Regions from separate parts of the Kribbella sp. C-35 genome, predicted to be linked through region 3. Evidence: riboswitches for the same ligand, from Rfam matches in the RefSeq annotation. Region 3 holds a riboswitch; each other region holds the start of a gene.
The links. Region 3 has a riboswitch for thiamine pyrophosphate ahead of ACLJOO_RS12175 (purine-cytosine permease family protein). Riboswitches for the same ligand answer to the same signal wherever they lie in the genome.
Positions count from the first base shown of each region.

Region 1: another riboswitch for thiamine pyrophosphate. It lies ahead of ACLJOO_RS28305 (GAF and ANTAR domain-containing protein); the one in region 3 lies ahead of ACLJOO_RS12175 (purine-cytosine permease family protein).
Region 2: another riboswitch for thiamine pyrophosphate. It lies ahead of thiC (phosphomethylpyrimidine synthase ThiC); the one in region 3 lies ahead of ACLJOO_RS12175 (purine-cytosine permease family protein).
Region 4: another riboswitch for thiamine pyrophosphate. It lies ahead of thiS (sulfur carrier protein ThiS); the one in region 3 lies ahead of ACLJOO_RS12175 (purine-cytosine permease family protein).

Region 1 covers NZ_JAJPWG010000004.1:519,592-521,785, reverse strand. Annotated here, with positions in the region: gene ACLJOO_RS28310 (ABC transporter ATP-binding protein) at 1-581, opposite strand, end outside; TPP riboswitch at 720-833, shown strand; gene ACLJOO_RS28305 (GAF and ANTAR domain-containing protein) at 1,065-1,808, shown strand; gene ACLJOO_RS28300 (hypothetical protein) at 1,911-2,099, opposite strand.
Region 2 covers NZ_JAJPWG010000003.1:693,070-695,263, reverse strand. Annotated here, with positions in the region: gene thiC (phosphomethylpyrimidine synthase ThiC) at 1-997, opposite strand, end outside; TPP riboswitch at 988-1,121, opposite strand; gene ACLJOO_RS23215 (lysophospholipid acyltransferase family protein) at 1,162-1,908, shown strand; gene ACLJOO_RS23210 (hypothetical protein) at 2,033-2,194, shown strand, end outside.
Region 3 covers NZ_JAJPWG010000001.1:2,400,847-2,403,040, reverse strand. Annotated here, with positions in the region: gene ACLJOO_RS12175 (purine-cytosine permease family protein) at 1-870, opposite strand, end outside; TPP riboswitch at 866-983, opposite strand; gene ACLJOO_RS12170 (alpha/beta fold hydrolase) at 1,002-1,661, opposite strand; gene ACLJOO_RS12165 (hypothetical protein) at 1,658-2,194, opposite strand, start outside.
Region 4 covers NZ_JAJPWG010000003.1:558,137-560,330, forward strand. Annotated here, with positions in the region: gene ACLJOO_RS22535 (DUF6807 family protein) at 1-338, shown strand, start outside; gene ACLJOO_RS22540 (thiazole synthase) at 313-1,086, opposite strand; gene thiS (sulfur carrier protein ThiS) at 1,089-1,292, opposite strand; TPP riboswitch at 1,283-1,394, opposite strand; gene ACLJOO_RS22550 (DUF5937 family protein) at 1,410-2,194, opposite strand, start outside.

The DNA of each region.
Region 1 (2,194 bases), on a different contig from region 3:
TCAGAGAGGATGTGCGATGAGAGGAATACGGTTCCACCCGCCTGGCGGTGCTCGGCGAGCAGCCCGACGAACCGCTCCTTCATGACCGGATCGAGACCCTCCGTCGGCTCGTCGAGCACCAGCACGTGTGGTTCGTGCTGGAACGCCTGGATGATGCCGATCTTCTGCTTCATACCCCGCGAGTACATCCGGATCTGGCGCCTCAGGTCGGCCTGCGACAGCTCCAGCCGGTCGCACAGCTCCCGCCGCCGGACGAGTGGGCGCCGCTGCAACGCACCGAGGTAGTCGAGGCACTCGTCCCCGGTCATCTGCGGCCACAACCCGAACTCACCCGGCAGGTGCCCGACATCGGCGAGCACTGCGTTGAGATCGGACGCCACATCCTGCCCGAGGATGCGGATCTGGCCGGCCGACGGCCGGACGAAGCCGAGCATGCACCTGATCGTGGTCGTCTTGCCGGCTCCGTTGGGACCGACGTAGCCGAAGGCCTCGCCGTCTGCCACCGACAGCGACGCTTCGTCCACGGCCAACTTGCCGCCGTACCGCTTGACGAGCCCTTCGACCTCGATCGCAGTACCCACTCCGTCATTGTGCGCCTCGAGCAAGGCCGACGAGGTGCGTGGCCGGGCCGACATCCGCGACGGCGTGCCGCCCAGTGAAGTCGGGGGTTCATCCCTGTTGACGCCGACTGCTCCCGGAGTCAAGATTGAATTGGCCTGCGAGGCGGGCGAGGGAGCCGAAAGGCTGAGAGGCCTGACGATCTTAGGACCATTGGGCGACCCCAAGTACCTGATCCGGACAATGCCGGCGAAGGGAAACCGTCTCGCAGGTCTTTTCTGTCGATGCCTTCGCTCAAAGACCCGACCAGCCGACCAAGGGGTTGGGTGATCGCGACGTACGACGTCGTTCTCGCCGCCAAGCGGCGTAGCGTTTGAATTGCCGTCACTGTTCATCTGTTGCTGTCCACCCTCCGCCCCAGGGCCCAGTCTGCGGCGGGGAGCAGGTCGGTCAAGGCACGAACGGGTGGCGCCGTGGCTACAGATGGTCGAAGTGACGAGCCTCTTGTGGATGTGCTGGGCTCAGTGCATTCGTTGCTGCTCAACGGTCCCGGACTGGAGGACTTGCTCGTCAAGCTGGCGGGCATGGCGGCCAAGGTGGTGCAGCCGCAGGCCTCGTGCGGCATGACCGCTCGGTACGACGGGCAGCCTCACACGATCGTGACCAGTGATTCACGGGCCGCGTTGATCGACGAGCAGCAGTACAGCCTCGGTGAAGGGCCCTGCCTGGACGCCTTGGAGAACGGCGAGGTGGTCGACGTCGCGGACCAGGCGAGCGAGTACCGGTGGCGCCGCTACCGCGATTCTGCACTCGAACTCGGGGTAACCGCGTCGCTCAGCTTCCCGCTGGTCGTCGACGACCAGATCATCGGCGCCTTGAATCTCTACGGGTATGACCAGCCGAACTCGTTCAGCGAGGCGGATCGGGAACGGGCCGCCGCCGTCGCCGACCAGGCCGCTACCACCTTGGCGTTCGCGGCACGAGCGGTGCAACATTTACATCTGAGCGAGCAACTGGAGCGGGCATTGGCCTCGCGATCGGTGATCGACCAGGCGCTCGGCCTGCTGATGGGCCAGCAGAAATGCGATGCCAGGACGGCCTTCGAACTGCTGCGGCGCCATTCGCAGAACACCAACCGCAAGCTGCGGGACGTCGCCGCCGACCTCATCACCAAACTGACCGGACAAGCGCCGGTCGACAGCCGCACATTCGCTCCGGACGACGATTCCAACGGTTCATTCGGCGACTGACCCGCACTCGAGGCACGCCCCGGAGAGAAACGCCAGGACTGACCCGGGCCGCCCTCCTGGCCGCACACAAACGGAGCGTCTGAGACTCTCGCCCCTGCCCGGTCACGAGTTCCCAGGTGCTTCCTCCTCCGCGAACACGCCACCGCGAGTGGTCAGCTCGCCGACGATCTGCACATGGCCGGCTTGTGCCTCCACCAGGCTTGCCCAGATCCATCGACGCGGCCGGCTGCTCCCTGCGCAGTGGACCAGCGTCTCGAAGATCGGCGGTCTCAAACCCACCCAGATCGTCATGATCTGAATGCGGTGACGACCCCCGCCCACGCGGTCGGACTCGATCACCACGTATTCACGCCTGGCAGACAAGGCGAGCCAAGTACTGCGATTGA
Region 2 (2,194 bases), on a different contig from region 3:
GTACGTCGTGCTCCCAGGCGATCCGCGTCAGCTCCCCCAGCGTCCGCAGCTCGGCGAACTGCGCCTCGTCGTTGGCGTCCGCGATGCAGCCCGGGCGCAACCCGTCCCCGAGCGAGAACGTCACGTCGTACTCGCGGAGAATCTCGCACAGCTCCGCGAAATGCGTGTACAGGAAGGACTCCTGGTGGTGCGCCAGGCACCACGCGGCCATGATCGACCCGCCGCGCGACACGATCCCGGTGATCCGCCGCGCGGTCAGCGGCACGTACCGCAGCAGTACGCCGGCGTGCACGGTCATGTAGTCCACGCCCTGCTCGCACTGCTCGATCACGGTCTCGCGGTACACCTCCCACGACAGCGCCGCCGGATCGCCCTTCACCTTCTCCAGTGCCTGGTACAACGGCACCGTCCCGATCGGCACCGGCGAGTTCCGCAGGATCCACTCCCGCGTCTCGTGGATGTTCTTCCCGGTGGACAGGTCCATCACGGTGTCCGCGCCCCACCGGGTCGCCCAGACGAGTTTCTCCACCTCTTCCTCGACCGAGCTGCTGACGGCGGAGTTGCCGATGTTCGCGTTCACCTTCACCAGGAACTTCTTCCCGATGATCATCGGCTCGCTCTCCGGGTGCCGCCGGTTCGCGGGGATCACCGCGCGCCCGCGCGCTACCTCCGCCCGGACGAACTCCGGATCGAGTCCCTCCCGTAAGGCGACGTACCGCATCTCCTCGGTGATCACTCCGGCCCGCGCGTGCCCGAGCTGGGTCCGCGGCTCGCGCCCGGCGATCCACTCGCGCCGCAACGCGGGCAGACCGGCCTGTACGTCGATCCGCGCCGACGCGTCGGTGTACGGACCGGACGTGTCGTAGAGGTCGAAGTGCTCGCCGTTGGTGAGATTCACGCGGCGCGCCGGTACCCCGAGCTCTCCGCGATAGATCTTCTCCGAGCCCGAGATCGGGCCCGTGGTGACGGCCGGACGGATCGTGCTGACATTCACCATGCTGCTGCTCCCTACGCCGGAATTACCCGGACAGGTTCGGCGGTCGGCGGCGCCGGCCAGGTGTCGATTCCTGGTCCAGCCGCCCTCTCAGCCCACTACGGTGCGAGCTCCCGCGATCTCCAGTTGTCACCGGACACATTAGACGAACCCTGTAGGTTCTAGAGATGCGAGACCTCGTCTATCCGCCTGTCGTCGCTTTCGCGAAGACCGCGTTCACGGTGCTGGACCTGAAGATCCGGCGTACCGGGACGGAGCACGTGCCGCGCACCGGCGGGGCGCTGATCGCGATCAACCACGTCAGCTACGTCGACTTCATCCTCGGCGGGTACGGCGCACTTCCGGCGAAGCGGCTCGTCCGGTTCATGGCGAAGGAGGTGCTGTTCCGCAACCGGTACTCCGGTCCGTTGATGCGCGGGATGCACCACATCCCGGTGGACCGGGACGCGGGCGCCGCGTCGTACCAGCAAGCGCTGGAGTACCTGGCGGCCGGCGAGCTGGTCGGTGTGTTCCCGGAGGCGACGATCAGCCGCTCGTTCGAGCTCAAGGAGTTCAAGTCCGGCACGGTGCGGATGGCGGCGGAGGCCGGCGTACCGGTGCTGCCGATGATCCTGTGGGGCACGCAGCGGATGTTCACCAAGGACCACCCGCGGGACTTCACCCGGCACCGGCCGATCTCGATCAGCATCGGCGCGCCGATCACCGTGACGCCTGACGACGACCCGGCCGAGGCGACCGCGCACCTGCGGTCCACGATGGCCGGGATGCTGGACGAGACCATCCGCGCCTACCCCGAGCAACCGGCCGGTGCCTGGTGGTTGCCGGCCGCGTACGGCGGCAGCGCGCCGACGCCCGAAGAGGCCCAACGGCTGGACGCCGAGGAGCTCGCCCGGCGGGCAGCCAAACGTCAGTAACCGGACCAGACCTTGACCCTCGGGCCGGTACGAGGGTACGAAGTCTCTCGTTGACAGAGCAGGAACCTGGGGGGTCCCTGTGCGGCGGGCGACTGCGGTGGCTCGCGTACGAGAGCGGGCGGGGATGGTTTTGTTCGATTCACCGGAAGAGCTGCATCTGTTCGACCCGGGGGCGCTGACGCCGGCCCCGCACGTGGCCGAGCACATCCCGGACGCCGGGGCGTTCTTCGTCGACTGGGCGACCCGGGGGCTGGCCGCGGATCGCGCCCGGGAGATCGAGTCCGCG
Region 3 (2,194 bases):
GTTCGCGTACGCCTCGTCGACCTCGTCCACCAGCAGCACGAGCAGCGCGATCGCACCGGCAGGCAGTGTGACCAGTGCGGTGATCACGTCCTCGCTGTTGGTCTGCAGCGTCGCCACAGCGACGACACCGAGCGCGTAGTACGCGATCGCGGCCAGACCGTAGCCGAGTGCGGAACCACTGAACGCGGCCTTGTTGGTCCGCGAGTGCCGCGTGTAGTCCGCGGCCAGCGGCGCGAAGGACACGACGCCGGCAGCGGCCAGGTCGACGGCCGGCCAGAAGCCGAACACGCTGTCCTGCGGCAACGCGTGCACCGGCTTGCTGAGCACCTGCACGAACAGGTACACCGACGCGAGCAGCACCAGCCAGACCATGAACTTCCGCAGGATCTTCACGCTGCCGAGCGGACGGACCGCCATCGCGGTCGCGATGATTCCGGCGAGTACGACGAACAGCCAGCGCCACCGCTCGCTCGTGACCGCGACCGCGGCCTGTGAGATCACGATGATCTCCATCGTCGCCCAGCCGACGTTCTGCGCGATGTTCAGCACGGTCGGCGCGATCGAGCCGCGGCGGCCGAACAGACCGCGCAGGCTCGCCATCGCGGGCGCACCGGTCTGCGACCCGAAGACGGCCGCGCCGCCGAGCACGAGGGCACCGATGCCGCAGCCGACGACCACAGCGAGCAGCCCCTGCCAGAGCGAGCCCGTGTACGCCGCCACGAGCGCACCGGTCACCGGGCCGAACAGGGAGATGCCGAAGTTGCCCCAGAGCGTGAACTGGTCGAAGAACCCGAGCGTGCGCGGCGCATCGGTGGTGAGGACGAGCGGCGCCTCGGTGGTGCCGGCAGGACGAACAGCTGTATCGGTCATGAGTGACCCCAATCCCTACGCCGGCATTACCCGGTCAGGTTCAGGCGGTCGGCGACCCAGCTGTCGCCCTCTCAGCCCGCGCATCCTCGGTGCGAGCTCCCGCATAGGTTTGTGTTCCTGAGTTTAACTCGTCAGCTACTTTCCGGAAGAGTGACTGCTCGTTCTATGAGAGCGGCCAGCTCCGGGCCGTTCGTGACGACCGGCATGTGGGCCCCGGAGTCCAGCGTGCGGGCCTCGCCGTGGCTGAGTTCGGCGAGCCGTTCGACCCATTCCGCCGTACACAAGAGGTCATGCCGGCCGCGGACGAGGATCACCGGCGCTTGGACGTGGGGCATGACTGCAGCCAGGTCGTGGTGCCTCGACGCTTCGCTGGCGCGGGCGATCGACGGCAGCGTCGTACGGGCGTATTGCGGACTGATCCGGACCAGCTTCGGCGCGTCCGGGATCGCGGAGCCGACGAGCCGGACCGCGCGGTCGACCCAACTCGACAGCCGGACGTCGCCGGTCGGCGCGGCGAGCACGAGCGCGTGGGCCAGCTCGGGGTAGCGGATCGCCAGCTCGACGACGATCTGACAGCTCGCCGAGTGGCCGACCAGCACAGACCGCTCGCGGATCTTCCCGGCCAGCGCTACCGCGAGGGCACGAGGGTGCAGGTCCTCACGGGAGCCCGCCGGTTCGCCGTACCCGGGCAGGGTGACCACGTGGTACGGCGAGACGAGGTGCTCGACCGTCCGCGCGTACGACTCCGGGCCGAGGCCCAGGCCGGGCACGAGGACGACAGGTGCGTTCACTCCCAGGGAGCCTTCGCCGGGGCGCCTTTGACGACCGGGTTCGCTACGTCGGGCTTGAGCTCGCGGTACCCGAGGAAGAGCCCGACGGCGAGGACGAGCAGGCCGAAACCACCCCAGCCGTACGCCGTGGGCAGCCGGTGGACCGTGCCGTCGCTGGCACCTAGACCTGTGGACAGCACCATGATCAGCCAGACCAGGATCGGGACGATGGAGACCGCGACCAGGAGCAGACCGGCCAGCTCGGACGGGTCGGGCCGGCGACCGGCCTTGTAGCGGGCCAGTACGTCGCGGACCCACATCACCAGCGCGGCTGTGCCGACTACCACGAGCAACAGCTGGCCGACCGCGTCGAGTACGTCCGTGCGGAGCGGGTGGTTCAGCGGCGAGCCTGGCGCCTGTGAGATCTCCCGGAGCGCGACGCGCTGCACAGAGACGACCAGCAGCCCGTAGATCGCGGCGATGAACGCGGCCAGGCCTACAACCCGAGCGGCGCGTGGGTCACGCGAGTGCTCCTCGCGGCCGTACGTCGGGAG
Region 4 (2,194 bases), on a different contig from region 3:
GCGAGGGCGCGGGGTACGGCGGGATCTTCTGGCGCCTGCCGTCCGCGCCGACGACGGTCCTGAGCGCCGACGGTGAAGGATTGGACGCCGCCTTCGGATCTGGCAGTCCGTGGCTCGCATTCGTGCAGGGCAATGTCAGTTTGCTGTTGCTGCAGCCGGATCAGGTGTGGCCGTGGTTCTTGCGCACCACCGAGTACGTCGGCGCGTGCCCGGCGCTCGCGTGGGACGAGCCGTTGACGTTGCAGCCCAACCAGGACCTGACGTTGTCGCTCACCGCGCTGCTGCTGGACCGCGCGGTGGACGCGGCGGAGGCTAAAACGTTGGCAGACCAGTTGTAGGCGACGACGCCAACGCCGACTGCCATCGCTTCGGCACACGGCCGGCGAGGCGTGCGTTCCGGCCGGCCGAGACGGCGTCGCGCATCGCGGCGGCCATCAGGGCAGGCTTCTCAGCACGAGTCACCGGGGTCGCGAGCATGACCGCGTCGCATCCGAGTTCCATCGCCAGCGCGGCGTCACTCGCCGTACCGATGCCGGCATCAACGATCACCGGGACGTTCGCCGCCTCGGCGATCAGCGCGATGTTGTGCGGGTTGCGGATGCCGAGCGCCGAACCGATGGGTGCGGCCAACGGCATCACGGCCGCGCACCCGGCCTGCTCGAGACGGCGGGCGAGGATCGGGTCGTCGTTCGTGTACGGCAGCACGGTGAAACCGTCGGCCACCAAGGCCTCCACGGCATCGAGCAGCTCGAACGGGTCCGGCAGCAACAGGTGGTCGTCGGCAACGACCTCGACCTTGATCAGGTCGGTCCCGAGCGCCTCGCGGGCCAGTTTCGCGGTCAGTACAGCCTCGGCCGCGGTGTGGCAGCCGGCCGTGTTCGGCAGTACGTCGATGCCGTGCTTCTTCAGTACGTCGAGCACCGAGCCCTCGTGCCCCGTGCCGAGGCGGCGCATCGCGACCGTGGTGAGTTGGGTGCCGGAGGCAATCAATGCCTCCTCCATCACTTCCAGGTTGGCCGAACCGCCGGTCCCCATGATCAGCCGCGACGTGTACGTGCGCCCGCCGAGCTCCAGTGGATCATCCATGGTCAGCCTCCCTGCGTCGCGCTGACGATCTCGACCCGGTCGCCCGGCCGCAGGGTGGTCTGCGCCCATTCAGCCTTGGTCAGCACGTTCTGGTTCACCGCGACCGCGATCCCGGTGGCGCGATCGGAGTACTCCGCGATCAGCTCGGCCACCGACTTGCCCGGCGGTACGTCGATCGCCGTACCGTTCACCCAGACGGATTCCATCGCTTCCTCCCTACGCCGGAATTACCCGATTCAGGTTCAGCGGTCGGTGACGGTGCAGTCACCCTCTCAGCCCACTTCCTGCGAGCTCCCGCGGACGTCTCGACTATAGCTGACGGCTCAGTCGACTTGCGTGCCGGTGAGGAGGGCGGCGAGCTCCGTCGGGCGGTAGAGGACCTGTTTGCCGGTGCGCTGCGGTTCGACGAGCCCGGTACGGCGTAGTAGTTGGAGGTGCTGGCTCACCGCGGACGGCGTCACCTTCAGTTCGCCGGCCAGGTCGGTCGTCGTACGGGGATGGGTGAGGAGCTCGAGGATGTGTGCTCTCGGCGTACCGATCAACTGAGCGAGGTCGTGGCGGGACGGCGGCTCGACGACGGACCACAGATGGGCCTGACCGCGCGGCGGGTAGCCGAGCAGCGGTTCGGCGCCCGGGTCGAACGGGATGACGGCGTGCGGTCCGAACAGGGTCGGCTGCAGCACGAGCCCGCGACCGTCGACGTGTTCGGTGCGGCTCTGCTCGGCCACGCGGTCGACCTTGAGGAGCCCTTCGGCGTAGGTGATCGCTGGGCCGAGGCCGTTGAGCATGGCGCCGGTCCCTTGCTGGGTGACGACGTGACCGCGGTAGCTGATGTCGGCGGAGAGGAGAGTGCGCATGCGGCTCCAGTACGGCGCCATCACAGCGTCCCAGTACTGGCTGAGTGCCTCGAGGACCTTGTCGATGGTCAGGTCTTCCGGTAGCTCGCCGTTGACCGCTACGAGTTGTCGCTCGAAGGTGTCCGGTTTGACGTTAGCGATCACGTCGAGCTCGTCGGAGAGCTGGGTGAGCGGCGAGGTCGGTCGTGGCGTCAGGAAGTCCGGGCTGCCCATGGTGTCGTTGACGAGCCACCGCAGTACGGACCAGTCCA